DNA from 3 places in the Streptomyces sp. NPDC001502 genome. Region 2 is predicted to be linked to each of the others. Evidence: riboswitches for the same ligand, from Rfam matches in the RefSeq annotation. Region 2 holds a riboswitch; each other region holds the start of a gene.
The links. Region 2 has a riboswitch for guanidine ahead of ACFY0D_RS39120 (multidrug efflux SMR transporter). Riboswitches for the same ligand answer to the same signal wherever they lie in the genome.

Region 1 (9,909 bases), on a different contig from region 2:
GAACCACGGGCAAGCTGAACTCCGGTCTCAGCTCAGGAGGCAGGTTGGACATCCCGTCCCGCAGGTACCAGTCCGGGGGGTTGACGCCGACAGCGTGCACACGGACGAGCACCTCACCCGGCCCCACCTCGGGGAGGGGCACCTCTTCGTACCGCAGCACTTCAGGGCCGCCGTGCTCATGGAGCCGGATCGCCCTCATCGTATGTGTCGCCATCGATTCCTCCAGCCCGCGCTGCGGGATAGGCTTAGCGGATCAGTGATCCACATAAACGGACCACTGATCCGAATATATGGACCACTGATCCGTTTAGTCAAGAGGGACAGATGCGCGCCGACGCCAGGAAGAACCGCGACCAGCTGCTCGCAGCAGCGGGCGCCGCCATCACCGAGCAGGGTGTCGACGTGTCGATGCGCGACATCGCGCGCAGGGCCGACGTCGGACTCGCGACGCTGCTGCGTCACTTCCCGACGCGCGAGGCGCTGCTCGATACCCTGCTCCGCACGAGCTTCGGCGAGCTGACCGCCAAGGCGGACACCCTGGAGGCGTCCAGCTCGCCCGGCGACGCTCTCGCTTCGTGGCTACACGACTGCGTTGCGTGGACGACGGAGTATCGGGGCGCGGTCGCGCTGATGGCAGCCGCCATCGAGGACACCGAGTCCGCACTCCACGCTTCGTGCGTCACTCTGCGCGCCGCCGGTGCGCGGCTCCTCACCCGCGCCCAGGACGCAGGCGCGGCGCGGACCGACATGGACGGCGCCGATTTGTTCGCGCTCGTGGCCGCGCTCGCTTGGCTCGGCGATCAGCCCTCGCTCGCTCCCCGCGCCGATCGCCTTTTCGGTGTGGTCGCAGACGCGATCCTGACCGGCACGGCGAGCAGCGATGCCGTCGGGGAGGGCCACTCTCGCGCCCGGGGCTGATCCCGACCGCGGCAGCTCGGTACGGCGGTCGCGTCGCTCCTCGGGAATGCGTCGGAGGTGGCGAGTTCGGACACGCCGACGCGGTGTGACGCCACGTCACCACCGTGCGGGATCCGGCCTCTTCACTGTGTCCCGTGCAGCCCAGGGAAGGCCGGGGTCGACGCCTGGCGCCGGCGACCCGAACGCGGCGCCACGTGCAGGGCGCAGGTGAAGCTGTGCGGCCGGACGCGCCGCACAGCTTCACACACTGTTCAGTCAGCAGTCGTCGCCGTAGCCTCCGCCCCAGTCGTCATCGTCGTCGTACCATCCGTGGTCGTCGTCATGGTCCCAGCCACCACCGGCGACGTAGGTGACAGCGTGGGTGGGCGTTGCCGCGGAGGCGGTGCCTGCGGCGCCGAGGGCAGCGCCACCTGCCATCAGAACGCCGATGGCGGACACCGCGAAGAGACGCTTGATTCTCAGTGCTTGCATGATTCAGCACCCTTCTCGTTGTGTTCCATGCCGCGTAGGTCCTGGCCGGCCGAGCGCCGCTCGAACCCCACCTGCTTCCACTTGTCCGGAGATGCGTCGCACGTGCTGGTCGCACGTCGAACTCCTCGGAGCAACGCAGGAGGAACAGCGGCCAGACCGGTACAGAACGGCCCGCAGAGCAGACCGACATGACCTGGCGTGCAGCGCACGGCCCACATGCCTCACGCACAGATGTCATGAGAGCTTGTCGGCCCATACGCGGAGGTGAGGCTGTAGCCGCGGCCGCCGTCACACTGCGTTGACCGGCCGCGGACGTCGGACCAGCGCGTGGACATCTCGCCGTCGCGCCCTGGCGCGTAACCACGGGATTTGGGTGACTCCCGCAGTTGCGGCCCCCACCTCCCTTCGAGTGTAGCCCTCCACCCAAGGGCTGTCCCGCAAGTGATCCAGGCCCGGCCCTCACCGGATCCCGTGAGGGCGAGGTTGTGGTCCGGCGCCACGGCGGAGTAAGCGGAACGGCATGGTCCCCGTCGGCCCGGTACGCGCCCTGCCGGCACCGTTGCGTTCCGCCCTATGATCGTCACTCCGCGTACGAGGGGGGCTGGTATGGGGGCAGGCGGGGCGGCATCGCAGCGGGCGCAGGACGCGCGGCGGCAGGAGCGGTTACTCCGGGAGCAGTGGCAGGCCGCCCGCCGGCAGGCCCTGCGGTGGGGTGCGGTCGGCGAGGGCGAACAGCGGGTCCTCGCCCAGCTGTTGGTACTGACGGCGCGCGGCTGGCGGTTGCTCGTCGACCGGCAATGGTCCGGAACGGCGACGGCCGAGGCGGACATGCTGCTGGTGGGGCCCGGCGGTGTCTTCGTCATCGACGTCACCGCCGGCGGCGAGCCGGACGACGCACACGCGGCCGGGCTGCTCGCCGCCACGAAGGCCGCCGAGAGCGCGGTGGCGTCCCTCGGCATGTCGCCGGTGGCGGTCCAGCCGCTCGTGGTGTTCGCCGGGCAGCGTGTCGACACGAGCCGCGGCCGGATACGGCTCCTGGGCGAACACGAGATCGGCCCCGTGCTGCTGTCGCAGCGGCACAGGCTGCGCGCGGAGTCGGTCCGGGCGATCGCCGATCATCTGGAGCGGGTGTTCCCGGGCTACGCGGGGTCGGCGGTCGACCAGCAGATGCCGCAGGCGCCCGAGCAGCACCGACCGAGCTCCCCTGACGGGCTGTTCGACCTGGAAGGGCTGCGCGACGCGGCCTTGAAGGGAGCGATGCAGGCGCCGATCGAGCAGTGGATGACCTTCCTCCACCCCGATCAGGTAGCACTGGTGCGCCGCAACTGGGCGGGCCCGGCCCGCATCAGCGGACCGGCCGGTACCGGCAAGACGGTCGTCGCCCTGCACCGTGCGGCCCATCTGGCCCGGCGGACGACCGGCCGCATCCTGTACGTCACCTTCGCCAACAACCTGCCCCGGGTGCAGAGCACCTTCCTCAGGACCATGGCCCCGGCCGTCGCCGACCGGGTGGACTTCCGCAGCCTCCACTCCTGGGCCCAGGAGTTCCTGCAGGAGCGGGGCATACCGGTGCGGCTGCACGGGGACAAGGCCGAGACCGCCTTCAGTCTCGCCTGGAAGAACGTCGGCCGCGAGGGCCGCCTGGCCGGCCTCGACCCGGCCCCCACGTACTGGCGCGAAGAGATCGACTACGTCATCAAGGGGCGGGGCCTCACCCGCTTCGAGGAGTACGTGACCCTCCCCAGGCGGCGGCGCAAGGCGCGCCTCCACCGTACGCACCGGCAGTCGGTCTGGGAGCTGTACGAGGCGTACGAATCGCTGCGCGGCGAGCGCGGCGTCCACGACTTCAACGACGTCCTCTCCCTGGCCCTGGCCGAAGCGGCACGCCGGCGCGAGCGGCCCCCGTACGCGGCCGTCATCGTGGACGAGGTCCAGGACCTCACGCTCGTCGGCGTGCGCCTCCTGCACGCGCTCGTCGGTGATGTGCCGAACGGTCTGCTGCTCGTCGGCGACGGCCAGCAGACCGTGTACCCGGGCGGCTTCCGTCTCACCGACGCGGGCATCGACATCCGCGGCGACCGCGGACAGGTGCTGCGCACCAACTACCGCAACAGCAAGCAGATCCTGGACGCGGCCCTCACCGTCGTGGCCGACGACGCCTTCGAGGACATCGACGGCCTGCGCACCCCGGGGCGCCGCGACGTCGACCTCACCTACCACGACGGGGACGTCGTACGCGTCACGAGGCCCACGGTCGACGCCCACGACAGGGAACTCCTGGACGCCCTGCGTTCCCTGCCCGACGGTGGGCGTGCCGACACCGCCCTGCTGTGCCCCTCCATGCGCGCCATCGGCCACTACCAGCGGTTGCTCACCCAGGCGGGCATCCCGGTGTGCCAGTTGGAGCACTACGACGGCCGCGCGGTCGACGCGGTGAAGCTGGGAACCTATCGCAGGGCCAAGGGCCTGGAGTTCAAGAACGTCTTCCTGCCCCGGCACGATGCGGTGTTCGCGAAGGGGACGCCGGCCGGCACGGCGGGCGGTACCGCGGGCGGTACGGAGACCTCGGAGACGGCCCGGGAGCGCGAGGAACTGCTGCGCAGCCAGCTCTTCGTGGCGATGACCCGGGCTCGTGACCTGCTGTGGCTCGGCAGCGTCACCGCATAGGGGAAGACACCCCCTAGAGGATGGGGAGGCGTGCTGCCAGGGTGCGATGCGTCCTGGCCGGTCGGCCACGGCTTGTCCAGACTCGGTCGGGCGGAGCCATCCGCTTCGAGCGAGGAGTAGGGCAGGTATGAGGAACGAAGCCAAGGTCGTGGCCATCACCGGAGCCAGCAGCGGGATCGGGGAGGCGACGGCGCGGCGGCTCGCTGCAGATGGCCACCGGCTGCTTCTGGGCGCGCGCCGCAGCGATCGGCTCGATGCGCTCAGCCATGAGATCAACGAGGCAGGTGGTACCGCCGCCTTCCAGCGGCTGGACGTCACCGACGCCGGCGATGTACGGGCCTTCGTGGCCGCCGCCCGGGAGCGCTACGGCCGAATGGACGTCATGGTCAACAACGCCGGGGTGATGCCGCTCTCGCCGCTGGACGCGCTGAAGGTCGACGAGTGGGACCGGATGATCGACGTGAACGTGCGGGGCGTGCTGCACGGGATCGCCGCCGCCCTGCCGGTGATGCGCGCCCAGGGCGGCGGGCACTTCGTGAACGTCGCCTCCGTCGGCGCGTACGAGGTGTCGCCCACCGCGGCTGTCTACTGCGCCACCAAGTATGCCGTCCGTGCCATATCCGAAGGGCTGCGCCAGGAGTCGGACGGCTCCGTCCGGGTCACTCTGGTCTCCCCGGGGGTGACCGAGTCGGAGCTGGCCGAAGGGATTTCCGATCCTGCCGCGCGCGAGGCCATGAAGGCCTATCGCGCCGTGGCGCTGCCGGCGTCCGCCATCGCCGACGCCATTGCCTACGCCGTCGCCCAGCCGACGGAGGTCGACGTCAACGAGATCGTCGTACGCCCCGCTGCGAGTGCGCAGTGACCGCGGGGGCCGAAGGTGCGTACGAGGACCTGCTGCGCCGACTGCGGGTCCTGGAGGACAAGGAAGCGTTGCGGCGGCTCATGATCCGCGGCTGGCGGGCGCTGGACCGCAAGGACTGGCGGACCTGGATCGAGTGCTGGGCCGAGGACGCGGTGCTGGAGTTCGGGCCGTGGGGAGAGATCCGTGGGAGGGAGGCGGTCCGGGCGAAGGTGGAGGAGGCGGAGGCGCACTTCCCGAGCATGCAGCACCACATTCTGAACATGGACTTCCAGGTGGAGGAGGACCGGGCGACGGGCGTGGGGTACATGTGGTTCGTCGCCGTGACGGGGAGCGGGCAGAGCTCTTCGCCCTACTCCATGGGCGGTCCGTACGACTGGGACTTCCGCCGGAGCCCCGAGGGCGGCTGGCACCTGGTCCGCCAGAGACTGGGTGTCTGGTGGACCGATGGGGAGGAGGCGCCGGGCCTCGGCTAGGGGGTGTCTTGTCGGTCAGGCCGGATCAGCGAGCGTGCGTGCCAGGCACCGCGAGCCCGGCCTGATGGGCGAAACACCCCCTGGGCCGTCTCGTCTCCTGACGGCCGACGGTCCAGGTCGTGAACGGGCAGCGGCAGGTGTGTCGCCCTGCTCGTACGCCGACACGTTCCGCAGAGCCCTCGCTGGCAGTTCATCCACGGCAGGGCGGACGACGCCGAGGAACTGGTGTCGTCCGTGGAGCAGCGGATCGAGGAGGAGAAGGGCGAGCGGCTCCCGCCGCCTGCCGGTGAGATCACCATCCACCAGCGCAAGAGCATCGGCTTCGGGGCCGGACCGGCTACTGCTTCGCCGTGATCGCCGCGGGCAACTTCCTCGGCCCCCTGCTGCTCGGGAAGCTGTTCGACACGCTCGGGCGCCGGATCATGATCTCCTCCACGTACCTGCTCTCGGGTGTGCTCCATCGCCTTCTTCCACGCCCTCGGCACCGCGGCGGGAGGCATCAGCGGACCGCTGATCTTCGCCGACCTCACCGAGTCGGGTGGGGTCGGCGGCCCCGACCGGGATCCGGCGCCGACGAGGGCTCCCGGCAGGGTCACCGGCGGTGGTACGTCCGGGGGGTTGCGCGGTGTGTCTGCGCGACCGGTGGAGGTGGAGTCCCCTTCAATGGCGCCGCATGACCTTCTCCGCACCGCACCAGCCGTCCACGCGCGCCACCGCCCCGTACACCCGCCGGTCGGTCCTCACGGGAGCCTTCGCCCTCGCCGCCGCCACGGCACTGCCGCTCGCCACGGCGGGGCGGGCGTCCGCCGCCGCCCCGGACATCATCGGCTGCGCCGCCTGGGGTGCGCGGGCGGCGTCCGAAGCCGTCGTCGTCCTGGACAACCGCCCGGAGCGGATCATCGTCCACCACACGGCGACGGCGAACGTGACGGACTACTCGAAGCAGCGCGCCTTCGCCCTCGCCCGCGCGATCCAGACGTACCACATGGACGCGCAGGGCTGGATCGACACGGGTCAGCACTTCACCGTCAGCCGCGGGGCCTTCGTGCTGGAGGGACGCCACAACAGCCTCGCGGAGCTGCGCACCGGCACCCGCCAGGTGCGGGCGGCGCACTGCGTCGGACAGAACACCGTGTCGATCGGCATCGAGAACGAAGGCACGTACACCTCGCAGGACCCGCCCGCGGCCCAGTACGCGGCCCTGGCCGACCTGTGCGCCCACATCTGCGACCAGTACGGCCTGGCCGCGTCGGAGATCTACGGCCACCGCGACTTCAACGCCACCGCCTGCCCCGGCGACCACCTCTACGCACTGCTCCCGACCCTCCGCAAGGACGTCGCCGCCCGCCTCGGCACGCCCGCGCCGGAGGAGGCGGCCGACCCCATCGAGGAGCTGGTCCGCCAGGCCACCGGCCGGCCGGCCTCGGAGTACGCGGAATACCTCCCGGCCGGTCTCCTGCCCTGACGGTGCGCCGCCGCCCCGGGCCACCACCCGGGGCTACAGCCGCCAGTACGTACCGGCACGGGAATCGACATGCACCACGTGGCGGCCGACGCGCACCACGTGGTGGTCCGGGCCGGACCAGGAGCCGCAGGCGCCGTCGGCGGCGGGCAGCGGGGTCCAGATCTCCAGGAAGGTGCCGCCGTCCGGGTTGGTGCCCCGCTCGACGAGGTTCGCACCGTCCCACCGGAAGGTGCCGGCGTCTTCCCCGGGCTCGCCCGTGAGGTGGTGGAAGTGCACCTGGGAGCCGTCGAAGGACGTCGTACCGGCGAAGCCACGGCTGTCGGCGTAGTACGACCCGGCCTGCAGCCACACCACTTCGCGGTCCTCGACGAGGGGTCCGCCGTTGCGGCTGATGCCGCGCCGCAGCCAGGCACCGTGCTCGGGCACCGGGACGCCGGGGCCGTCCGGGACATGCCCGGCCGGCCCGGGCTCAGGCGCGGTCATCGGCGGCAGGCTCGATGGCCTCGGCGTCCTTGGTGTCCTCGGCGGGCTCCTCCACGGCCAGGAGCGTCAGCGGTACGTTGCCGCGTACGGCCTGCGAGTACGGGCAGACCGCGTCCGCCCGGTGCAGCAGGGGCTGGAGGTCCGCCGCCCGCCACCCGGGCAGGCTGACGGTGAGCGCCACCGCGAGGCCGTAGCCCGCGGGCGTGTCCGTGGTGCCGAGCCGGACCTCGCAGGCCACGCGCGCGGTGGAGGCGTCCGCCCCGAACTCGGCGGCGACCTCCGCGAGCGCGGAGGTGAAGCAGGCGGCGAAACCGGCCGCGAACAGCTGCTCGGGGTTGGTGGTGCCGGGCACCTTCTTGCGCGGCGGGGCGAGGCGGACGTCCAGGCGTCCGTCGTCCGTGCGGACGGATCCGGTACGTCCCCCCGCGGCGTGCGCGGTCGTCCGGTACAGGCTGCGGGTGAGTGGCACGGTCATGACGTACGGCCCATCTTGCTCGACGAGGACGCTGCCCGGGTGCGGACAGCGGACGGCGCCGCTCGTGCGGCACCTCGCGTCGTCGTGCGTAACCGGGTACGGCGCATCTCGTCCGGGGCCGTGGACCGGCCGCCGGACAATCTAGCAACGCGCTCCGCGGCCCGGAGACATCCTCCGCGGTGAAGTTCCTCACGGGCCGCGGCGCCGACCCCGGTCGCCGGCGCCGCGGCCCGCTTCCTACACTCGCCCCGTGGACGCGATGAGATGTACGTACTGCGGTGGCGTCGGCCTGGAGCCGGGATTCGTCGAGGACGCCGGGGAGGGGGCCCGGGGGTACGCGCGCTGGATCGCCGGGGCGCTGGAACGCGGCATGTTCGGCGGTGCCAAACGGCTGGGGAAGCCCCGGCGGCGCATCGAGGCGTACCGCTGCCCGCACTGCGCCCACCTGGAGCTCTTCGCCACCGAATCCGTCTGACGGCCGGCCGCCGTGCCCGGGGTCAGGGCGCGTGGTGCCGGATGCCCCGCTGACCGGGTACCCGGGTCGACCGGGGAGCGCCCGAGCGGCGATGGCCGGCCCGCTGTCGCCGGCCCGGGAACGGGTTGCGCCGCACGGTGGCGCTGGGGGCCGCGATCAGAAGGCCGACAAGTGCGAGGACCGCGACGAGGATGAGCACGTTGACGAGATTCATGGTCCTGCCTTTCGTCGAGTATTGACTGCCTGTCACTACATCTTGTTACCAAATCACGGGACGTTAAACACAGAGGGTGACTGGAGATGCTGTGGAGGCCGCGCCGGTGCCGCGCCGGTGCCGTGCCGGCAAAGGCCGCCGGAGGCACGTCACTTGGGTTCACACGGCCAGGTCGACGCGTACCGTCTCCACCCAGGGCGGGGGCGCGGGCGGGGAGTTGCCGATGAGTGCGGCGATCAGCCGGCACGACGGGGTCTCCTCCGGCCACGGCGTGTACCCGTCGGTCAGCACGACCACGACGTTCGGCCGGTCGGGCAGGGCCAGGGCCGCACCGATGCCGACCCGCATGTCCGTGCCCCCGCCACCGGCCAGGGTCACCTCGCCGGCACTGCGCACCCGGGTCACGGCATGCACGTCGGCGTCGCACGCGAGGACGGCGACCCGGTTCCCGCCGACGCCCACCTCCCGCAGGACGCCGGTGACTTCGGCGAGGGCGGCCGCGAGGTCGTCCGGGCCCATCGATCCCGAAGTGTCGATGACGACGGCCACCCGCGGCAGCGGCCTGCGCAGACTGGGCAGCACCACCCGGCCGCCGAGCGCGGGTGTCCGGCGCGAGGGGCGGCGGTACGTGTAGTCCACCGCGCCGGCCGCCCAGGCGGCGGCCTCGCGGACCGCTCCCGACAGAGCCTGGCGCCAGTCGACGGAGGGCTCCAGAAGTTCCTCGGCCCACCGGGCCCAGCCCTCGGGGACCCGGCCCCGGGTGCGCCGGTGGGCCCGTACGGCCTCGGCGGTCTGCCGGCGCAGCGCCTCGGCCTCCACCGGGCCGACCCGGGCGGGGCCGCCGTCCTCGCCCAGCTCCCAGGGTCCGGGGGTGCCGTGCGCACCGGAACCGCAGTCCGGCCCGTGGAGCGTCGGGGGAATCGCCGGCAGGTAGGTCTCGAACAGGCCGCCCGTGGGCAGGCCGTAGAGCCTGGGCTCCATCCGGCCCTCGGGCAGCACCAGCCCGTCGGCCAGCAGGTCGTCGTTGATCTCGCAGTCCTGGGCGATGTTGACCCGGACCGGATCGCGCTGGTCGGCGGCCGGCAGACGCCCGGCCCGGCCGTGGTGGTCGCGCAGCAGGTGCGCCACCTCGTGGATCCACACCCCGGCCAGTTCGACGACCGGGGTCGCCTCGACGAAGGCGGGCGAGACGTAGCAGCGCCAGTGCCGGTCCACACCCATGGTGCGCACCCCGGCCGAGGGGACGACGGTCAGGGCGTACAGCGCGGAAGCGAGGTACGGACGGGTCTCGGCGGCCTTGTAACGGGCTGCCAGCAGCTTCGCTCGGTCCAGCTCCGGGCGCACGGCGGACCGGGCTCAGTTGCCGCCCGGCAGCGAGCCGGACAGCTGGAGCAGTTCCACGAAGG
Region 2 (9,909 bases):
TCCTCGACGACAAAACCCTCGCCGAAGGCGGCTACCGCATCACCACCACCATCGACAAACGCCGCCAGAACGCCCTCGTCGACGCCGTCAACGACCAGATGGTCGACAAGCTCCAACCCGACAAGCGCAAGGCCGACCGGCTGGTCCGGGCCGGCGGCGTCTCCATCGACCCGGCCACCGGCAAGGTCCTCGCCATGTACGGCGGCATCGACTACACCAAGCAGTACGTGAACAACGCGACCCGCCACGACTACCAGGTCGCCTCCACCTTCAAGCCCTTCGTCTTCGCCGCCGCCGTCGAGAACGACTCCCGCACCCAGGACGGCCGCCGGATCACCCCGAACACGATCTACAACGGCGACAACAAACGCCCGGTCGTCGGCGGCCGCATCCGCTTCGCCCCCGAGAACGAGGGCCAGGTCTCCTACGGGAACATCACCGTCAACACCGCCACCGACCTCTCCGTCAACGCCGTCTACGCGCAGATGGCAGTCGACGTCGGCACCGGCAAGGTCAAGAAGACCGCCATCGACCTCGGCATCCCCGAGAACACCCCCAACTTCGTACCCGGCCCGGCCATGGCCCTCGGCACCCTGCAGGCCAGCGTCCTGGACATGACCCAGGCCTACGCCACCCTCGCCGACCACGGCCGCCGCACCCCCTACACCTTCCTGGAGAAGATCACCAAGGGCGGCGACACCATCGGCCTCCCCCAGCGCACCCCCACCCAGGCCATCAGCCGCGAAGCCGCCGACACCACCACGTCCATGCTGGTCAGCGTCGTGGACAACGGCACCGGTACGGCCGCCCTCGCCGCCGGCCACCCCGCCGCGGGCAAGACCGGCACCGGCGAACTCGACCGCTCGGCCTGGTTCGCGGCCTACACCCCGGACCTGGTCACCGTGATCTCGATGATGGGCCAGGACCCGGACACCGGAACCCTGGAATCCCTCTACGGCGCCCTCGGCGAGGCCCGCATCGGCGGCGGCGGCTACCCCGCCCGGATCTGGGCCGCCTACACCAAGACCGCCCTGGAAGGCACCGACCCCGTCGACTTCGACCTGGAACTCCAGCCCGGCGCGGCCCAGCCCCCGCCGCCGCCCAGCCCGGAATCCAACCCGCCGCAGGAAACCCCCGGCGAACCCTCGCCCAGCACCCCCGAACGCTCCACCCGGCCCTCCCCGTCGAACTCGACGGGCGGCCGCAACCAAGGCGGGCAGAACAACGGAGGCCAGAACCAGGGCGGCCAGGACAACGGCGGCCCGGTGAACGGAGGCCAGGACAACGGCGGCCAGGACAACGGCGGCACCACCCAGGGCAGCGACCAGGGCGGCACCACCCAGGGCACACAAGGCAGCACACAAGGCAGCACCCAGGGCAGCGCACAGGGCAGCGACGGAGGCCCGGCGGAAGGCCTGCGCCCGCCGTCGGCGTTCCTGGAGTAGCCGGGGCAGACCTCCGGTCAGTGACCGGAGGTCGCCTTCAGCCCCACCACGGCGACCAGCAGCAGACAGATGAAGAAGATCCGCGCGGCGGTGACGGGCTCACCCAGCACCGCCATACCGAGCACGGCCGCGCCGGCGGCGCCGATGCCCACCCACACCCCGTAGGCCGTACCGATGGGCAGGGTCTTCGCCGCGTACGACAGCAGCACCATGCTCGCGACGATCCCGGCACCCGTGAACACACTGGGCCACAGCCGGGTGAAACCGTCGGTGAACTTCATGCCGATCGACCAGCCGACTTCGAGCAGACCGGCGACGAGAAGAAGAACCCATGCCATGACGGCACCTCCGAGACATCGAGCGATACGGGGTGCGTCGTCTTGTCGTACCCGGTACGGCGCGTCTCGTCGGGTTCTCCTCCACCGTAGCAAAGGGCAGCGAAAAGGGCCGGTGACCTGCGCCACCAGCCCCTTCTCAGTCCTGCACCCGGACCTGCACCCGGACCTACAGGTACAGCCCGGTGGAGTCCTCCGACCCCTCCAGCCGCTCCGCGGCCACGGCGTGCAGGTCCCGCTCGCGCATCAGCACGTACGTCGCACCCCGCACCTCGACCTCGGCACGGTCCTCGGGGTCGTACAGCACCCGGTCACCGGGCTCGACCGTCCGGACGTTCTGCCCGACCGCGACCACCACGGCCCAGGCCAGCCGCTTGCCCACCGCGGCCGTCGCGGGAATCAGGATGCCGCCGCCCGAGCGCCGCTCGCCCTCCGGCAGATCGGACTTCACGAGCACGCGGTCGTGCAGCATGCGAATGGGCAGCTTGTCGTGGGTGGTGTTCTCGCTCACGCCCCGAACCTACCTGCCCGCGCCCGTCCCGTACCGCTCAGGGTCATCCGCGCTTGCGGCGCGCCGACACCACGAGCAGCCCGACCAGGCTCACCGCGACCAGCGCGACGGGCACGATCCGGTCGACGCGCGGAGCCCCGTCGTCGTGGCGCAGACCGTCCCGCAGATCCGTCACGATCCGGTTCACCGTGGCGAAGGCCCGCCCGGCGGTCTGGTCGACGGTCGAGGCGACCCGTGCCTTCGCGTCCCCGATGATCGTCTTCGGGTGCATGCGCACGCCGATCTCGTCGAGCGTCTCGGCGAGCTGCTCACGGCGGCGGACGATGTCCGCCTCGATCTGTGCGGGGGTCCTGGCTTCCGGCACCGCGCTGCCTCCGTCGTCGTCGTGGTCGTGTGGGGCGTAGTCCGCCATGAACAGTCTGTCAGCTTAGTCTCATGGCATACCGATCCCCTCCCGAGGAGAGTGTCACGATGAGCGAGCGACTCCAGCCGGGCGACACCGCCCCCGCCTTCACCCTGCCCGATGCGGACGGCAACGAGGTCTCGCTCGCCGGCCACAAGGGCCGCAAGGTGATCGTCTATTTCTACCCGTCCGCGCTGACCCCGGGCTGCACGAAGCAGGCCTGCGACTTCACGGACAACCTGTCCTTCCTGACGGGACACGGCTACGACGTCATCGGCGTGTCCCCGGACAAGCCGGAGAAGCTGGCGAAGTTCCGCGAGAAGGAGGACCTGAAGGTCACCCTGGTCAGCGACCCGGAGAAGGAGACGCTGACGGCGTACGGCGCGTACGGCGAGAAGAAGCTGTACGGCAAGACGGTCACCGGGGTCATCCGCTCCACGGTGGTCGTGGACGAGGAGGGCAAGGTCGAGCACGCCTTCTACAACGTCAAGGCCACCGGCCACGTAGCCAAGATCATCAAAGACCTGGGCCTCTGACCCCCGCCCCACCGGAACGGCCCGCACCATCCGGTGCGGGCCGTTCCGTTTATCGGACGTAACTACCCGCATATCGGTTCGTTGATCCGTGCGAGGCCACGAACGCGTGGCCGGAACGGAGGGGCCGGGGTGCCGATCAGCCCGTACACGAAGGAACGCCTCGCGGAGGCGGCGCGTACGTCGCGCACGCTGTCGGAGGCACTGGGGAAGCTGGGGGTCGACCCGAAGAGCGGCTCGCGGCGTTATCTGCACGACCGCATGCGGAAGCTGGGCGTGGACACGTCCCATTTCGAGCGAGCGGAAGCCGTCAAGTGGACGAGGGAGATCCTGACGGCGGCGGTCGCCGACTCGACGAACATGTGCCAGGTACTGCGGCATCTCGGCCTGGAGGTCGTGGGTGGCCACCACACCCATATCAGCAGGCGGGTCAAGGCGTTCGGCATAGACACCTCCCATTTCCAGCTGCCTTCTCCTGCCGGACGTCCCAAGACCCGACGCAGCCCGGAGAGTCTTCTGGTCAAGCAGCACGGACCGGACGCCCGGCGTGCACAGAGCGCGCACCTGAAGCAGGCACTCGCCGCACTGGGCGTGCCCGAGGTGTGCCGGATGTGCGGCACACCGCCGACCTGGCGAGGCCACCCGCTACCGCTGGAGGTGGATCACGTGGACGGCGACTGGCGGAACAACCTTCCCGAGAACCTGCGGCTGCTCTGCCCCAACTGCCACTCGACCACCGATACCTACCGCGGCCGCGCGAAGGGGCGCCGTCGATGAGCAGCGAAGAAGGAAGCCGCACGCGCGAACGTCGGGACCACGGGCGCCGCGACACGCCGGACCGAGAAGCGCTACGTGAGGCGGTCGCGTCGTCCCACTCGCTGGCGGAGGTCTTCCGGCGCCTGGGCCACGCCCGGCCCGGGACCCATCGCAAGGCGCTGAAGCAGCGGATCGCCGAGGAGGGCCTCTCCACTTCCCACTTCCTCGGGCAAGCACACCAACGTGGCAAGCCGGGGACCATGCCGATGAAGCCCGCGTCGGACATCCTGATCAAGCATGACGGCAAGCGGCGAACACGCACGCACCTGCTGCGGCGGGCGCTTCGCGAGGTCGGGGTTCCGGAGCTCTGCGGCATGTGCGGAACGCCGCCCGAGTGGGGCGGGCTACCCATGACGTTGGAGATCGACCACGTGAACGGCGACTGGAGCGACGACCGCCAGGAGAATCTGCGCCTGCTGTGCCCCAACTGTCATGCGATCACCAACACCTGGTGCCGGGGAGGCCTGCGCGGCCACTGAATCCGCTCCCGTGCAGGGCGTGACGCGCAGTAGAGTGTCTCTGGCGCGCGCCCGTACGCCAACGGCTGAGCGGTGGCCTTTAGGTGGCCATGTATGTCGGTTCGAATCCGACCGGGCGTACTCAGTACGACAAGGCCTGGCCTCCCGAGTCTCGGGAGGCCAGGCCTTGTTGCGTCAGCCCAGGAGGGCGCGGACGAAGGGGACCAGGGCGCGGAAGGCCTGGCCGCGGTGGGAGATGGCGTTCTTTTCCGCCGGGGTCAGTTCCGCGCACGTGCGGGTGTCGCCCTGCGGCTGGAGGATCGGGTCGTAGCCGAAGCCGCCGGTGCCGGACGGGGTGTGGCGGAGGGTGCCGAGGAGGCGGCCCTCGACGACGCGTTCGGTGCCGTCCGGGAGGGCCAGGGCCGCCGCGCACGCGAAGTGGGCCCCGCGGTTCTCGTCGGCGATGTCGCCGAGCTGGGCCAGCAGCAGGTCCAGGTTGGCCTTGTCGTCGCCGTGGGTGCCGGCCCAGCGGGCCGAGAAGATGCCGGGGGCGCCGTGCAGGACGTCCACGCAGAGGCCGGAGTCGTCGGCGACCGCCGGGAGGCCGGTGGCGCGGGCCAGGGCGTGGGCCTTGAGGAGGGCGTTCTCGGCGAAGGTGACGCCGGTTTCCTTGACGTCCGGGATCTCGGGGTACGCGTCCGCGCCGACCAGCTCGTGCGGCAGGCCGGCGTCGGACAGGATCGCGCGGAGTTCGGAGACTTTGCCCGCGTTGCGGGTGGCCAGGATGAGGCGGCTGGGCGTCGAGGTCATGCGCCCATTATCCGGGTCAGCCCGGGGTGCAGACCTTGGAGATCTCGCTGGCCGCGTCCGCCACCGGCTGGATGTCCGGGACGCTGTTGCCGCTCTCGATCGAGGTGCGGACGTTCTTGACTGCGGTGTTCATCGAGTCGATGGCCTTGCCCAGGTCGGCGTTGTCCGTCTGGTCGCCGATCTTCTTCAGGTTCGACTCGATCTGGTTGAGCGCGTTCTGGGCGTCCTGGGGGCTGTTGCCCGCCTGGGAGACGGCCTGCTGGAGGTCGTTCGCGCCGTCCGTGATGGCCACGGCCGTGTTCGCGCAGTCCATCGCCGTGGAGATCGCGTCGCAGGCGGACAGGGCCGGGACGGTGAGTACGGCGGCCACGGCTACGGCCGCTATGCGGAGCTTCATGCGGTTCTCCCCCTGAGGGCTTGGACGCTACGAGGACGGGCGCACGGCTTCGAGACCGTGCGCCCGTATCTTCCTGGACGCCGGGCCGGGCCCGGCGGTTGCCGTTTACAGTTCGAGCGCGCCCAGCTGGATGGCTTCGAGGTCCGCGCAGCCGCCGGCGGCGAGGTCGAGGAGGGCGTTGAGTTCCTTGCGGTCGAAGGGCTCGCCCTCGGCGGTGCCCTGGACCTCGACGAAGCGGCCGTCGCCGGTGCAGACCACGTTCATGTCGGTCTCGGCGCGCACGTCCTCCTCGTAGCAGAGGTCGAGGAGCGGGACGCCGTCGACGATGCCGACGCTGACGGCGGCGACGGTGCCGGTGAGCGGCTTGCGGCCGGCCTTGATGAACTTCTTCTTCTGGCCCCAGGCGACGGCGTCTGCGAGGGCGACGTAGGCGCCGGTGATGGCGGCGGTGCGGGTGCCGCCGTCGGCCTGGAGGACGTCGCAGTCCAGGACGATGGTGTTCTCGCCGAGGGCCTTGTAGTCGATGACGGCGCGCAGGGAGCGGCCGATCAGGCGGGAGATCTCGTGGGTGCGGCCGCCGATCTTGCCGCGGACGGATTCGCGGTCGCCGCGGGTGTTGGTGGAGCGGGGCAGCATCGAGTATTCGGAGGTGACCCAGCCTTCGCCGCTGCCCTTGCGCCAGCGCGGAACGCCTTCGGTGAAGGAGGCGGTGCAGAAGACCTTGGTGTCTCCGAAGGAGACGAGGACGGAGCCCTCGGCGTGCTTGCTCCATCCGCGTTCGATGGTGACCGGGCGGAGCTGTTCGGGCGTACGGCCGTCGATGCGAGACATGGCTCCGAGCCTAGTCCCTGCCCGCCCGGGCCTGTGCCGCTGTGCGAAGACCCCGTCCGGGGCTTCCGGGACGGGGTCCGCTGGGATCCGGCTAGGGAGTCCGGATCACATCATGTCTTCGATGTCGGCGGCGATCGGGTCGGCGTCGGTGCCGATGACGACCTGGATCGCGGTGCCCATCTTGACGACGCCGTGGGCGCCGGCGGCCTTGAGTGCGACTTCGTCGACCAGGTCGGGGTTGATGACCTCGGTGCGCAGGCGGGTGATGCAGCCCTCGACCTCTTCGATGTTCTCGATGCCGCCGAGCCCGGCGACGATCTTCTCAGCCTTGGTGGCCATGTGTTTCTCCCTGAGTGTTTCGAAGAACGGGTCTCGGCGGCCGGTACATGGCTACCCACCTGCACGGTCCGCTTTGTCACGGTAACGCACGGTTGGCCCATCTACGCAGGCACATGACGGGCCTCTGCCGAATGATGACGATCAGCAGCAACCCGCCCACAACTGGTCTACACCAGTGTGCCGTAAGTGTTGCGGCAGCCAAAACGGGCCGGTCAGGGAGGACGCCGATGAGCGTGAGCATCTCCAAAGCAGCGCCACAGCCCAATTGGCGGAACAACCTGTTCCAGGGGCTGCAGAAGATGGGGCGCAGCCTGCAGCTCCCGATCGCCGTACTGCCCGCGGCAGGCATCCTGTTGCGGCTCGGGCAGCCGGACGTGTTCGGCAAGGACGGCCTGCAGTGGACGGACGTCGCCAAGGTGATGGCGGGAGCGGGCGGGGCGCTGCTCGACCCCGATCTCGGCCTCCCGCTCCTGTTCTGCATCGGCGTCGCCATCGGCATGGCGAAGAAGGCGGACGGTTCGACCGCCCTCGCGGCCACGGCGGGCTTCCTTGTCTACCGGGGGGTGCTGCACGCGTTCCAGAAGGCCTGCCCGGAGGGGACCAAGGACATCGGGGGCGGCTGCCTGAAACCGAACGACACCTTCGTGGCGTACACGTACCAGAATCCCGGGGTCTTCGGCGGCATCATCATGGGGCTGCTGGCGGCCTATTTCTGGCAGCGGTACCACCGGGTGAAGCTGGTGGACTGGCTCGGCTTCTTCAACGGCCGACGGCTGGTCCCGATCGTCATGTCCTTCGTCGCGATCGCCTTCGCCGCGCTCTGCCTGTGGGTCTGGCCGCCGGTCGGGGACGCACTGGAGAGCTTCTCCGACTGGCTGCGCGGGCTCGGCGCCTGGGGTGGCGGCATCTTCGGCGTCGCGAACCGCGCGCTGCTGGTGATCGGCCTGCACCAGTTCCTGAACGTGCCGATCTGGTTCCAGTTCGGGTCGTACACGGCGGCGGACGGACAGACGTACCACGGTGACATCAACATGTTCCTGCACGGCGACCCGACCGCGGGCCTGTTCCTGACCGGCTTCTTCCCGATCATGATGTTCGCGCTGCCGGCGGCGGCGCTGGCGATCACGCACTGCGCGAAGCCGCAGCGGCGCAAGGAGGTCGGCGGCCTGATGCTGTCGGTGGCCCTGACCTCGTTCGTCACCGGGATCACCGAGCCGCTGGAGTACTCCTTCCTCTTCGTCGCACCCGCGCTGTACGCGGTGCACGCGGTGCTGACGGGTGTGTCCATGGCGGTGACGTGGGGGCTGGGAGTCAAGGACGGCTTCAGCTTCTCGGCGGGCCTGATCGACTACGTCATCAACTGGCACCTGGCGACGAAGCCCTGGCTGATCGTTCCGATCGGCCTGTGCTTCGGGCTCGTCTATTACGTGGTGTTCCGTTTCGCGATCACGAAGTTCGACCTGGCGACGCCCGGCCGGGAGTCGGACGAGGAGATCGCGGCGATGGAGTCGGAGACCACCAAGGCCTGAGCCCGGTCGGCCCTGCCAGCCCGGTCGGCCCCGTCGGCCCGGCAGGCCCGGTCCCCGCAGGGTTACCGAACGGTCCGTCAAGGGCCTCCGGATCACGATCCGGGGGCCCTTCGGCATCCCCTGGGGGATGTGATCCAGGCCACAGGAAATCGAAGGTTCCTTATCTAACCCTCACCGTGTTACAACTGGTCTACACCATGAATTGGTGTAGACCACGACCGCTTCCCCCGGCGGCGTGTCCCCCTTTCTGAGACGTCGCCGTCCCTCTTGGTTCCACCCCCTTGGCGGCGCCTTGCTCCCCCCGGAGGAAGTTATGAGTACGGCTACTGACGCCGCTGCGCCGCCCGCCAAGAAGCGGGGATCCGGCCTGATCCAGGGCCTGCAGAAGGTCGGCCGCAGCCTCCAGCTGCCCATCGCCGTCCTGCCCGCCGCGGGCATCCTGCTGCGTCTGGGTCAGCCCGACGTCTTCGGCGCGGACGGTCTCGGCTGGGGCAAGGTCGCCACGGTGTTCGCCACCGCCGGTGACGCCGTCTTCAGCAACCTGCCGCTGCTGTTCTGCATCGGTGTCGCGATCGGCTTCGCCAAGAAGGCCGACGGCTCCACCGCCCTCGCGGCCCTCGTCGGCTTCCTCGTCTACAAGAACGTGCTCACCGCGTTCCCGGTGACCGAGGCCATCATCAACACCACCGAGAACAAGGGTGTCGACGTCGCCGCGACGTACAACAACCCCGGCGTCCTCGGCGGCATCATCATGGGTCTGCTCGCCGCGGTCCTGTGGCAGCGCTACCACCGCACCAAGCTGGTGGACTGGCTCGGCTTCTTCAACGGCCGCCGGCTCGTCCCGATCATCATGGCCTTCGTCGGTGTCATCGCCGGTGTGTTCTTCGGCCTGGTGTGGGAGCCGATCGGCGAGGTCATCTCCAACTTCGGTGAGTGGATGACCGGGCTGGGCGCCGCGGGCGCCGGCATCTTCGGTGTCATCAACCGCGCGCTGATCCCGATCGGCATGCACCAGTTCGTCAACACCGTCGCCTGGTTCCAGATCGGTGACTTCACCAACGCCGCCGGCGAGGTCGTCCACGGTGACCTGAACCGCTTCTTCGCCGGTGACCCGGACGCCGGTCTGTTCATGACGGGCTTCTTCCCGATCATGATGTTCGGCCTCCCGGCCGCCGCCCTGGCCATCGCCCACACCGCCCGCCCGGAGCGCCGCAAGGCCGTCACCGGCATGATGGTCTCGCTCGCCCTCACCTCGTTCGTCACGGGTGTCACCGAGCCCATCGAGTTCTCGTTCATGTTCATCGCGCCGGTGCTGTACGCGATCCACGCCGTCCTGACCGCGCTCTCCATGGCGATCACCTGGGCGCTCGGGGTCCACGCGGGCTTCACCTTCTCCGCGGGTCTGATCGACCTCGGTCTCGGCTGGAGCAAGGCGACCAACCCATGGATGATCATCCCGGTCGGCCTGGTCTTCGGAGCGGTCTACTACTTCGGATTCCGCT
Region 3 (9,909 bases), on a different contig from region 2:
CACCTGTCGGCCGGCGGGTGGGGCGACGGAGAGCCGGGAACGGATCAGATCGGTCAGACGCCGCGTGCCCGGCAGCCGGTCCGCGGTCATGTCCCAGATCTCGCCGTCGCAGGTCAGCACTCCGGCAGCCACTGCCCCCACCACCAGCTCCCGCAGGTAGAGGGGGTTGCCGCCACTGGTCGTCAGAAGGTGGTTGACCGCGCTCCTCCCGACAGGCCCCTCCAGGACCTGTTCCAGCACCGTCACGACCTGCTCGCGGCCGAACCCGGCGAGGTCCACCTGTCGCACGGCGTCCCCGTGCCCGAGCGCGGTCACCGCCAGCGCCTGGCCCTCTCCCGACCGGACCGTTCCCAGCAGGAAGATCACCCCGGCGTCCATCAACTGCCGCAGCAGCATCGCCGAGGTCGCATCGAGCAAGTGGACGTCATCGACCAGGATCACCATGCGGGGCCGCGGCGCACCCGGCCGCGACAGCAGCCTGGCCACACTGGCGAACCCCGAGACCGGGTCGGACAGATCGGCACCGTCGGGCAGCAGATGGGCGATGGCGCCCAGGGGAACCGACGCCGCCGCCGCTGTGGCAACCGCCCTGCCGACCCGGTACCCGAGCGCGACCGCACGGTCCAGGCACTCCTCGGCCAGCCGGGACTTGCCCACTCCGGCCGGCCCGAAGACCAGGAAACCGGCGCTGCGGGGTTCCGGCACGACCTCGTCGAAATCCCTCATTTCGGCCTCGCGCCCGACCAGCGGCCAACGCTGCAGCACACGGTTTCGGTTCATTCCTCTGGCCCCCCGTTGATTGGCCTTTGCCCGGTTGTGCGGACATCCGCGGTCTGCGCGGCCGCGCTCGGCAACCTGAGCTGATCGAGCGCTTTACGAGCTCGACCGGGTTGGTGTGTCGGCAAGGAGAACACGGCCATGCGGGCTCCGGTGCTCCTCGCCCGCCTTTCCCCGTGCGGCAATTCTCCTTCGATACCATCGAAGAAGGGGCCGGAGGGGATATGCGGCGTCGCGGGAGCAGGCGGCGTATCCGCGACTCAAGCGGATCATAACCGACCGCGAGCAAGCAAAGGTCTTCACCCCTGACGATGCCGAGATCGCGTGGGCGGCGCAGCCCGTTCGGCATGCGCAAGGAGCCCGGACAGCGGACGACTTGGTCCAGACATCGGGAGCACGCCGAGCGGGCCGGCCCCGTCGCCGCGAGCGTGATTCCGCGTCAGGATCGTCATGAAGACCGGACCCTTACCCAACTGAACCTCTGAACGCCGGGATGAACTGTCATGTCATTCGGCATCGAATTTCAAATGCGGCTCACCTTTCCCTCCACCGATGCAGGCCCGTGGCGTTGTTCGTCGTTGTTCATCAGAATGGCGTCGAAATCAACGAACCCGACGTCCAGGATGCGATCTCCTGAAACGTTCGCGAACGTTTCCCAAGCATCGGATCGACCGGCGAAGGACTTCGGCCGGCCCGATCGCGCCTGGATGAGTAGTGCTTGCTCATGTGCCAGGGCTCCCGCGCACGGTTGAGTCCTCCACGGCAGCCGCCCCCGTCGCGGTGTGGCCGCTCTTCCCGGCTCTGAGCGCAAAGGACCCCCGTGCACGACCAGCAAGCCCCGCGCAGCGGTCGCACCCTGCCGACCGCCCCCGAAACGCGTTCCATCGACTACATCTCCCCGGACGAACGTCACGGCAGGCTCTGGCACCAGGGCCCGTTCTGGTTCTCCGGCAACTTCGTCCTGACCACTCTCGTGATCGGCTTCATCGGCCCCTCGATCGGCCTCAGCGTGGGCTGGTCGGTGACGGCCGTGGTCCTTGGCGCCTGCTTCGGCACGTTCTTCATGGCGGTCCACGCCAACCAGGGCCCCCGTATGGGCCTGCCCCAGATGATCCAGTCCAGGGCCCAGTTCGGGGTCCGGGGGGCCGTCGTACCCTTCACGGCCGTCATCTTCGTCTACTTGGGCTTCAACGTCTTCAACACCGTGCTCGCGGCCCAAGGACTGGGACGGATCGTCGGCGGCGGCCCCTGGCTCTGGTACCCCGTCCTCGCCGTGGTGTCGGTCGTGCTGGCCGTGGTGGGCCATGATCTGATCCATTTCGTACAACGCGTCCTGACCGGGCTCCTCATCCTCGTGTTCGGGATACTCACCGTCGGAACCGTCGTTCAGTGGTGGGACGCGCCGATCTCCGCGCCCGCGACCGGCAGCCCGTGGACGTCGTTCCTGACCGTCTTCGCCGCTGCGGCCGGCTACCAGATCAGCTACGCCGTCTACGTGTCCGACTACTCCCGATACCTGCCCGCGGACGCCAACTCCCGCTCCGTCATCTGGTGGACCTACGCGGGTGCGGCCGGCTCCGCGGTGTGGCTGATGTCCCTGGGCGCCTTCATCGGCAGCCGTCTGCCCGCCGACGACGCCGTCACCGGCTTGCTCCGGACCGGGAACGGCATCGTTGCGGGCTTCGGCTCACTCGTCGTGCTGGTATCGGCTCTGGCCCTGATCAGCGTCATGGGCGTCAACACCTACGGTGCGATGCTCACAGCGGTGAGCGCGGTGGACGCCTTCCGGCGGGAGCAGCCGACGAGCCGCCTGCGGGCCGCCGTTGTCGTATCCGTCGGCGCGGTGGTGCTCGCGGTGGCCCTGTCCCTGCCCGACGACTACCTGGCCGGCTTCAGCAGTTTCGTCCTGCTGATGCTCTACTTCCTGGTCCCGTGGACCGCGGTCAACCTCGTCGACTACTACGCCATCCGCAAGGGTCGGTACGTGATCCGTGACATCTTCGACGACCAGGGCATCTACGGACGCTGGTCCTGGCGCGGCCTGGCCTCGTACGTCATCGGTCTGGTCGCGATGATCCCGTTCATCTCGACCACCTTCTTCCGCGGACCGGTCGCGGAAGCCATGGACGGCGCCGACGTCTCGTTCCTCGTGGGGCTGCTGGTGAGCGGCATCCTCTACGCCGCGCTGGCCGGAAAGCGGAATGCCGCGTCTCCCCTGGCGGAGGCCCGACCGCCCAAGTCCGTACGGAGTATGTGAGCCGTCCGCGGCCCGGCAGGCGGCCGCCGGACCGGGTGGATCACCAGGACACGGCCGGGTGAGGCTCGGCAAGGAGGGAATCAGGTCATGCCCGCGGATCCCGGAACAGCGCACGTCGATCCGACCGCCCTGATCGATGACGTCAACTCCCGTATCGTCCAGGCGCTCAGCGCGCACGACCCTGCCGAACTGCATGCGGCCGCGGCGTGCACGGGTGTCGGAGTCGGCGAGACCTTCGCCGGTCGCCTCTGGACGGGCGGCGTCTGCCCTCTGGTCCGGCGCTACCCGACGGGCGAGGCATTCACGGCGGCGCTCACGGACGGCAGTCCCGATGCCTTGAGCGCGGCCGTCGAGGTCCTCGCCGTGGTCGCGCCCGCCGCAGCCATGTCCTTTGCGCTGGAAGTGATGCGGATCGATCTCGGCGGTTTCACCTTCGGACACAACCGCGTTCCGTTCGAGCTCGTGATGCGGGGGCGCGCCGAGAAGATCATCAAGCGAGACCTCCGCTCGGCGTCGCCTGAGATCCTCCTCGACATGCTCCGTCGCCGGTCACTCGCTCCCGGCGAGATCCCGAAGAGCAAGATCGCGGACATACCGGTCGCTGCCCTCATCGCCTGCGTGAGCGCCGGCGAGCTCCGCTTCGACCAAGCCGAGGGCGCGGGCCTCTTCAGCGAGCATCCGGCACTTCAGGATGGCGCGGGGCTGCTCGACGCGCTCCTGAAGACGCGCTGGTTCTCCGCGGTGGACGGCCACGATGGAGGCCTCACGCACTGGCTCGCGCATCGCCTGGCCGAGGCCCGCTACGCACCTGCTGTTCCCGCGTTGCGCGAGCTGTTCACTCGGCAACGGCGATTCCTTGCCACCGCCGGGCAGAGCCTGCTTGAGATCGGGACGCCGGAGGCCCTCGAAGCCGCAGCCTCGCCTCTGTCGCTGGCGGGCGTCCCGATCGACGAGTACGACCGTCACGATCGCCAGACGATCGCGATCGATGCGCTGCTGCGCGCCGACCCCTCGCGTGCCTTTGACGTCCTGGCGCCTCTGTTCGAGGAGCAGGCGCTCCGTTCCGGCGACAACCGGAGCGAGTCCGCCAGGACCGTACTCGAAAAGCTCGCGCCCGCGCAGGCGACTGCCGAGCCTCGCTGGATCGAACGATCCCTGATGGCCGCGCAAGACCGCGAGCTCGGCGCGACGGCGCGAGCACTCCTCGGCCGGCTCGACCCCGGGATCGTGGACGAGGCCGCGGCTCGTGTGAGGAAGCGCAAGCGCAAGGCAGCGGCCAGGAGCACGGTGAAGCCACCTGCTGGCGATCTCATCGAGCGCTATCGCGCCGGCGAGCACGAGCGCGTGTGGGAGGAACTGGCCGCGCTTGACCGGAGACCACCGAAGGCGCTCGCCGCGCAGGCCGAGGCCGTCGCAATGGAGACGATGGAGTGGGTGCGGTGCGGCTTGGAGGCTGTCGTTGAAAGGCTGCGCGCCGAGGCGTACCCCTTCCACAAGAAGGCGCGCGCCCTCGTCCCGCCCCCGCGCGACGCACTCCGGTCCGTGAAGAGGGTGGAGAGGCTCACGGGCGGACGCCTGCCGCTTTCGCTGCGCGCCTTCTATCTCGTCGTCGGCTCAGTGGACCTGTCCGGCAGTGCGGAAAAGTTCCGCCACGACCCGAACAGGCACGGCCCGGAGCCGAAGAGGCACGAGATCGTCCACGTCCCGGAGAAGTACCCGTTCATGTACCTCTCGCACTTCGATCCCCTCGTCGTCCTTCCCCTCGAAGAGGCTGTCGCCGAGGCGGAGAGGTGGGCCCGCGAGGAGAGGGATGGTCTTGGCATGAATGCGCCGCTGGACCTGACGATCGGTCCTGGCCCGTCGTTCAAGGCGAACCCCCGCGACGCGCAGCCGGAGCCGGTCGACACCGTCCGCCTCCCCGGACCCTTCGCGGACGTGGAGCTTCACCGCGGGCGCGGTGGGACCGCCCCGTTCGTCGGACACCTGCGGGGATGCCTCGCATGGGGCGGATTTCCCGGCCTGGCCGGCAAGAGTATCCGGCCGCAGGCCGCTCTGGCTGCGCTCACGCAATCCGTCGTGCCCTTCTGACCACGTGGAGACCCGGTCACCCGGTGGCAGTCACCTGCTGCGGGAGGGGACCGGTGTTGCCTTCCGGACATCCGGTCGGTAGGAAGCGCGAGCACTCAGCCACAGATGCCGGGCAGCAGAGCCGTAGATCATTCTCGTGGTAGCGTCGCGGCGGAGGCCCGTAGGTGCCCACCCCGGACGAGATGTGCGCCGTACCCGGCCCGCCAAGACGACGCACTCAGGAGGCGTCATGGCTGCAGGTACATCCTTCATCGATTTCGACGGCCCGGCTTCTCGGCCTCGCGAGTTGGACGTCCGCTGGATCCACGGCTCGCCCTCGTCCAAGCACAACACCGACCCGGACATCCAGGTCTACGAGTACGACGAGCACACCGTCATCCTGCGGCAGAACATGGCGATCAACTACGAAGCGCCGTTCCTGTTCCTGCTGTTCGGCAACGACCGGGCAGTGCTGATCGATACCGGCGCCACAGCGTCAAGTGAGTTCTTCCCCTTGCGTCTGGTGGTGGACCAGCTCGTCGACGGCTGGCTCGCCCGCCACCCCCGCCAGGAGTACCACCTGCTGGTGCTGCACACACACGCCCACGGCGACCACATCGCGGGCGACGGCCAGTTCGCCGACCGTCCCGACACCACAGTGGTCTCGGCAGAACTCCCCTCGGCCTGGAAGTATTTCGGATTCGACGAGAACCCCACCGCCACGGCGAGCGTCGATCTGGGAGGCCGCAGGCTCGACTGCCTGGCCACCCCCGGGCACCACGAGGCAGCCGTCACGTTCTACGACCCGTGGACCGGGTTCCTGCTCACCGGCGACACGGTCTATCCGGGCCGCCTCTACATCCAGGACCGGAACGCCTTCGCCCGGACCATCGACCGGCTGATCGAGTTCTGCGAACGCAGACCGGTCACCCACGTCATGGGCTGTCACATCGAGATGACCACCGAACCGGGCGTGGACTACCCGGTCCGCACCACCTACCAGCCCCACGAACCCCCACTGCAGATGACCACCGGCCACCTTCACGAGATCCGCGCCGCACTCGACGAGATCGGCAACCAGCCCCGCCGGCTCGCCTTCCCTCTCTTCGTCATCTGCCCGGACGAGTGAGCCACGCGCAAAGCCACGGCAGTACCAGGTCCTGCGCAAAAGGCCACTTCGAGTGAGCGGTCAGCCGGCAGCCAGGACGTCGGAAAGACTCACGGCGGGGGGCCGAGCACGGCTGTCAGCGTGCGCCGCCGGCGCTCGGCCAAGGTGGCGACGAAGACCACTGCGTCAGCGTTGGCCTGGTCGCAGGCCTGAGCCACCTCGCGGACCTTCCCGTAACTCAGCAGGGTCCGCGAGGAGTAGGGCAGAGTCATCTTCCGGACCCCGCCGTCCGAAACGCCTCGTCGCTGCACGATCTGCACGGCGACCCGCGCGCCACGCGCTGCCGGTTCTGTGGCGGCCGACGACATGAGCGTGTCGAAGTCCTTCTGCTTCGCAGAGAAGTAGCCGACCAGGACCACATCAGCGCCCTCTGTCGTGAGCCGGAACGCCTGGCGCCGGGCCGGCTCCGGCGACACACGACGAGCCGGGCGCCTGTCGCGTCTTCGGGGCTGATGCATGCGCCACAGGCCAAATGCCTGGCCACCTGCATCGATACCGGGTTTCCCGCCGGCCCGGCTTGGCGAGCGAGGTCATGGCCATGCGTTGATGACGGCGATCGTGACGGCGGCCTCGTAGCGGACGGCGAGCTTGTCGCATCTCGTGGACGCGGGCCGATGTCGCGAGTTGGGTGAGTAGCAGTTGCTCATGCGCCTCGACGCAGGTGACCGGTTGACTGACCGCAGCAGTCGGCCGGCCGGCTGCCGGTGCGGCGGGAGGCATACTCCCCGGCGCGCACGGCAACAATGCATGCGAGGGCAGTAATGGACCACGGGGACATGAGCGCACATCCACAGTGGAAGGTTCCCGGCTACACCCATGGCAGGGAATTGGGCGCCGGTGCCTGCGGGAGGGTCGTCGAAGCTCTGGACGAGGCTTCCGGTACCCCGGTGGCGATCAAGTATCTGACCCACGGCGCGCGCACCGCCTTCCGCGCCGAGGCCCGTCTGCTGATGGGCCTGCGGTCGCCGTACGTGGTACGGATCGACGACTACGTCGAGCACCCAGAAGGCGCCGCGATCGTCATGGAGTTGGTGGACGGCGTCTCCCTCAGGACGCTGCTGCGCCAGGAGGGCCCCACGGGTCCTGAGGCGGCCCTCACCGTGCTCAAGGGATCGTTGCTCGGCCTCGCCGCAGCTCACGAGGCGGGACTGGTGCACCGGGACTACAAGCCGGAGAACGTTCTGGTGGACCTTGACGGCTGCTCCAAGCTGGTGGACTTCGGGATCGCAGTGGCCGGCGGGGATGCCTCCGGCGTCGCCGGCACCCCGCCCTACATGGCTCCCGAGCAGTGGACCGGGGGCCCCGTCGCCCCCGTCACCGATGTCTACGCCGCGACGGCCGTTTTCTTCGAGTGCCTGGTCGGCTCCAAGCCGTACCCGGGCACCACGGCTCTCGAACTGGCGGTGCAGCACATCGAGGCGCCCATACCCGACGACAGAGTTCCTGAGGCGTTGCGGCCGTTGATTCGCCGTGGCCTGGCCAAGCGGGCCGTGGAACGGCCGCCGAGTGCTGCCGCGTTCGTCCGTGAGCTGGATGCGCTGGCGTCCAGCGCGTACGGCGAGGACTGGGAAGTGCGTGGGCACCGCAGAATGGCCGCGCTCCTCACACTCATGCCGATGCTGGTGAGCTCTCCCAACGACGTCGTGACCGCGACGACGGCCTTGGCGGACACCACGCTCGCCACGACAACCACAGGAACGGCAGAGGCACATGCCTCGGCGCGGGCGTCCGGTCGGCCCCGATCCCGAGGCGGCGTTGTCGGCCGACGCAAGTCGACGGCCGTCGCCGCGTCTGCCGCCCTTCTGCTCACCGGGATCCTCGCGCTGTCTGCGATCGCCGAACAGGACGACACGGAGGACAGCGCCACAGGCGCCACAGGCGCTCCCGACGCCCCCCACGCCGCCGGCTCGACCGTCTCACCCGGCATGCCCGGCCCCTCGGCCGGCACCCGCACCACGGGGCCCGGCTCCACCATCGCCCCCACTCCTGGACAGTCGGGGACTGCTGCCGGCAGCGGGGCCGGGAGTGGCATGGAGAATTCCACGGTGGCCGGGGGGTCGTCGTCCTCTCTTGGTGCAGCACCCGGTTCCACGGAACAGGCAGCTCAGCCGACGCCCTCCACGACCAACGCGGCCCCTCGGACACCCCCCGTCGCACCGCCCGCCACGTCCCCCACCGTGCGGGTGCTGGCCGTGTCCCTTTCCCAATACGGCTGCTCCGGAAAGTTCGGCACCCAGGCCGTCGCATCCGTGAAATCCGACGGCGTCTCCGCCGGAACGCTGATCCTCACCTGGTTCCACGGCAACACCCGGGGATTGGGCCCGATCGTGGCGACGGACAGAATCACCATCCCCGCCGGGCAGACCTCGTTCAGCAAGACGTACGCCCACACGTTCGGATCCGGCGATCCGTTCCCGTACTGGGGTGTTCAGGTGTCGAGCGACCCGGCGCCGGCAACGGGCAGCGGCACGTACAAGGTGCTCTACGCCGATGACTGCAACCCGATCCTCTGAGCCGGCCATGGAACCCGGACCGTACGACGAAGAGCTGACCTCGTTCCTCCCCCGCTCGCACCCGACGGACGAGGCGACCAGCGCCACCCTCCTGGACCATGCTGTCTGGGGCATGCCGTCGTCCGAGGGCGACGTGCACTCCACCGCGCCCGCGCCCACCGTGCCCGCGCCCGGCAGCCTGGGAAACCTCACGGCGGTGTGGCACGGCACCGTCCCCGAGCCTTCGGGCGCGCCGTACACCGCCGGTGCCCGACGTAGGCGCGGCGTCCTCCGGCGTCGGTTTCTCGTGGCGGGGGCCGTGCTCGTGGCTGCGCTGCTCCTCGTCCGGCAGCAGACCGGCGATCCGCTGTCGGTGACGGGAGTCACCGTACGTCCCAGCTCCTCGACTGCGGGCTGCGACAGCACCGTGGCGGTGCTGGCGACGATCCGCAGCAACGGGGAAGACGGAACGGTGAGCTACCGCTGGCACCGCAGTGACGGCACGGTCACCAGCCCGGTGCGGCAGCGCATCGCCCCGAAGGCACGGCTGACCGAGGTCACGCTCCGCTGGACCTTCCACGGCCCCGGCTCCATGCAGGCCACCGCTGTGCTTGAGGTGCTGTCGCCGAACCGTGCCCGCGCCGGAACCACCTTCACCTACACCTGCCACTAGCGACGTTGCCTGAGCCCTGAGCTCCTCGCGACGGCGCGACCTCGCCGAGTCCTCGTCCGCACCCTGAATGAATCGCTCCTGACGTGGCGGGGCCGGCCGCAGGCGTACGCGATGGCCGCGGCCACCTCTTCCGGGTCGAGCGCACCGCCCGCCGACTCCTTCCACGCCCGGTAGTCGCTCTTGATCCGCTCGTCGATCATGAATCGGAGCGGAATGCCCCGTGGACGCGCAGGTCGCCGTTGATCGCCACCTTCCCGTCGTTCGTGTGCATGATCCAGGCGCCTGCGTTACGGACCGACAGGTGGGCGCCGGCGTTCACCTTCCCCTGCAGGCGCGACTCCCCTTGAACGCGCAGCATGCCGAGGGTGGTGAGGTCTCCGGTGACCGTGACCGTGCGGTCCGCCTTCACCTCGCCCTCGGCGTCCAGGCGGCCGTGGACGATCAGCCGCGGCGGGCCGTCCTGCGTCTCCAGCAC

Region 1: linked by a shared signal. The riboswitch ahead of ACFY0D_RS11550 (Ohr family peroxiredoxin) and the one ahead of ACFY0D_RS39120 (multidrug efflux SMR transporter) in region 2 are both predicted to bind guanidine.
Region 3: linked by a shared signal. The riboswitch ahead of ACFY0D_RS32430 (MBL fold metallo-hydrolase) and the one ahead of ACFY0D_RS39120 (multidrug efflux SMR transporter) in region 2 are both predicted to bind guanidine.

What each region holds. Positions count from the first base shown of each region.
Region 1 is NZ_JBIAVW010000005.1:433,568-443,476, reverse strand. It holds gene ACFY0D_RS11595 (NADP-dependent oxidoreductase) at 1-214, opposite strand, end outside; gene ACFY0D_RS11590 (TetR/AcrR family transcriptional regulator) at 325-918, shown strand; gene ACFY0D_RS11585 (hypothetical protein) at 1,174-1,389, opposite strand; gene ACFY0D_RS11580 (UvrD-helicase domain-containing protein) at 1,996-4,056, shown strand; gene ACFY0D_RS11575 (SDR family oxidoreductase) at 4,184-4,918, shown strand; gene ACFY0D_RS11570 (nuclear transport factor 2 family protein) at 4,915-5,391, shown strand; partial or broken gene ACFY0D_RS11565 (MFS transporter) at 5,533-5,940, shown strand; gene ACFY0D_RS11560 (peptidoglycan recognition family protein) at 6,065-6,856, shown strand; gene ACFY0D_RS11555 (hypothetical protein) at 6,890-7,339, opposite strand; gene ACFY0D_RS11550 (Ohr family peroxiredoxin) at 7,326-7,814, opposite strand; guanidine-III (ykkC-III) riboswitch at 7,888-7,950, opposite strand; gene ACFY0D_RS11545 (hypothetical protein) at 8,074-8,289, shown strand; gene ACFY0D_RS11540 (hypothetical protein) at 8,312-8,503, opposite strand; gene ACFY0D_RS11535 (VWA-like domain-containing protein) at 8,663-9,847, opposite strand; gene ACFY0D_RS11530 (AAA family ATPase) at 9,860-9,909, opposite strand, start outside.
Region 2 is NZ_JBIAVW010000041.1:21,701-31,609, reverse strand. It holds gene ACFY0D_RS39125 (transglycosylase domain-containing protein) at 1-1,445, shown strand, start outside; gene ACFY0D_RS39120 (multidrug efflux SMR transporter) at 1,463-1,783, opposite strand; guanidine-III (ykkC-III) riboswitch at 1,815-1,884, opposite strand; gene ACFY0D_RS39115 (GroES family chaperonin) at 1,950-2,291, opposite strand; gene ACFY0D_RS39110 (DUF3618 domain-containing protein) at 2,335-2,655, opposite strand; gene bcp (thioredoxin-dependent thiol peroxidase) at 2,763-3,230, shown strand; gene ACFY0D_RS39100 (HNH endonuclease) at 3,360-4,004, shown strand; gene ACFY0D_RS39095 (HNH endonuclease signature motif containing protein) at 4,001-4,522, shown strand; tRNA gene ACFY0D_RS39090 (tRNA-Leu) at 4,570-4,642, shown strand; gene rdgB (RdgB/HAM1 family non-canonical purine NTP pyrophosphatase) at 4,697-5,311, opposite strand; gene ACFY0D_RS39080 (hypothetical protein) at 5,328-5,708, opposite strand; gene rph (ribonuclease PH) at 5,814-6,539, opposite strand; partial or broken gene ACFY0D_RS39070 (glucose PTS transporter subunit EIIB) at 6,645-6,887, opposite strand; gene ACFY0D_RS39065 (PTS transporter subunit EIIC) at 7,106-8,407, shown strand; gene ACFY0D_RS39060 (PTS transporter subunit EIIC) at 8,721-9,909, shown strand, end outside.
Region 3 is NZ_JBIAVW010000024.1:5,363-15,271, reverse strand. It holds gene ACFY0D_RS32445 (LuxR C-terminal-related transcriptional regulator) at 1-780, opposite strand, end outside; gene ACFY0D_RS32440 (purine-cytosine permease family protein) at 1,598-3,034, shown strand; gene ACFY0D_RS32435 (hypothetical protein) at 3,122-5,122, shown strand; guanidine-III (ykkC-III) riboswitch at 5,273-5,340, shown strand; gene ACFY0D_RS32430 (MBL fold metallo-hydrolase) at 5,352-6,230, shown strand; gene ACFY0D_RS32425 (hypothetical protein) at 6,320-6,685, opposite strand; gene ACFY0D_RS32420 (protein kinase) at 7,046-8,782, shown strand; gene ACFY0D_RS32415 (hypothetical protein) at 8,760-9,434, shown strand; gene ACFY0D_RS32410 (hypothetical protein) at 9,631-9,909, opposite strand, start outside.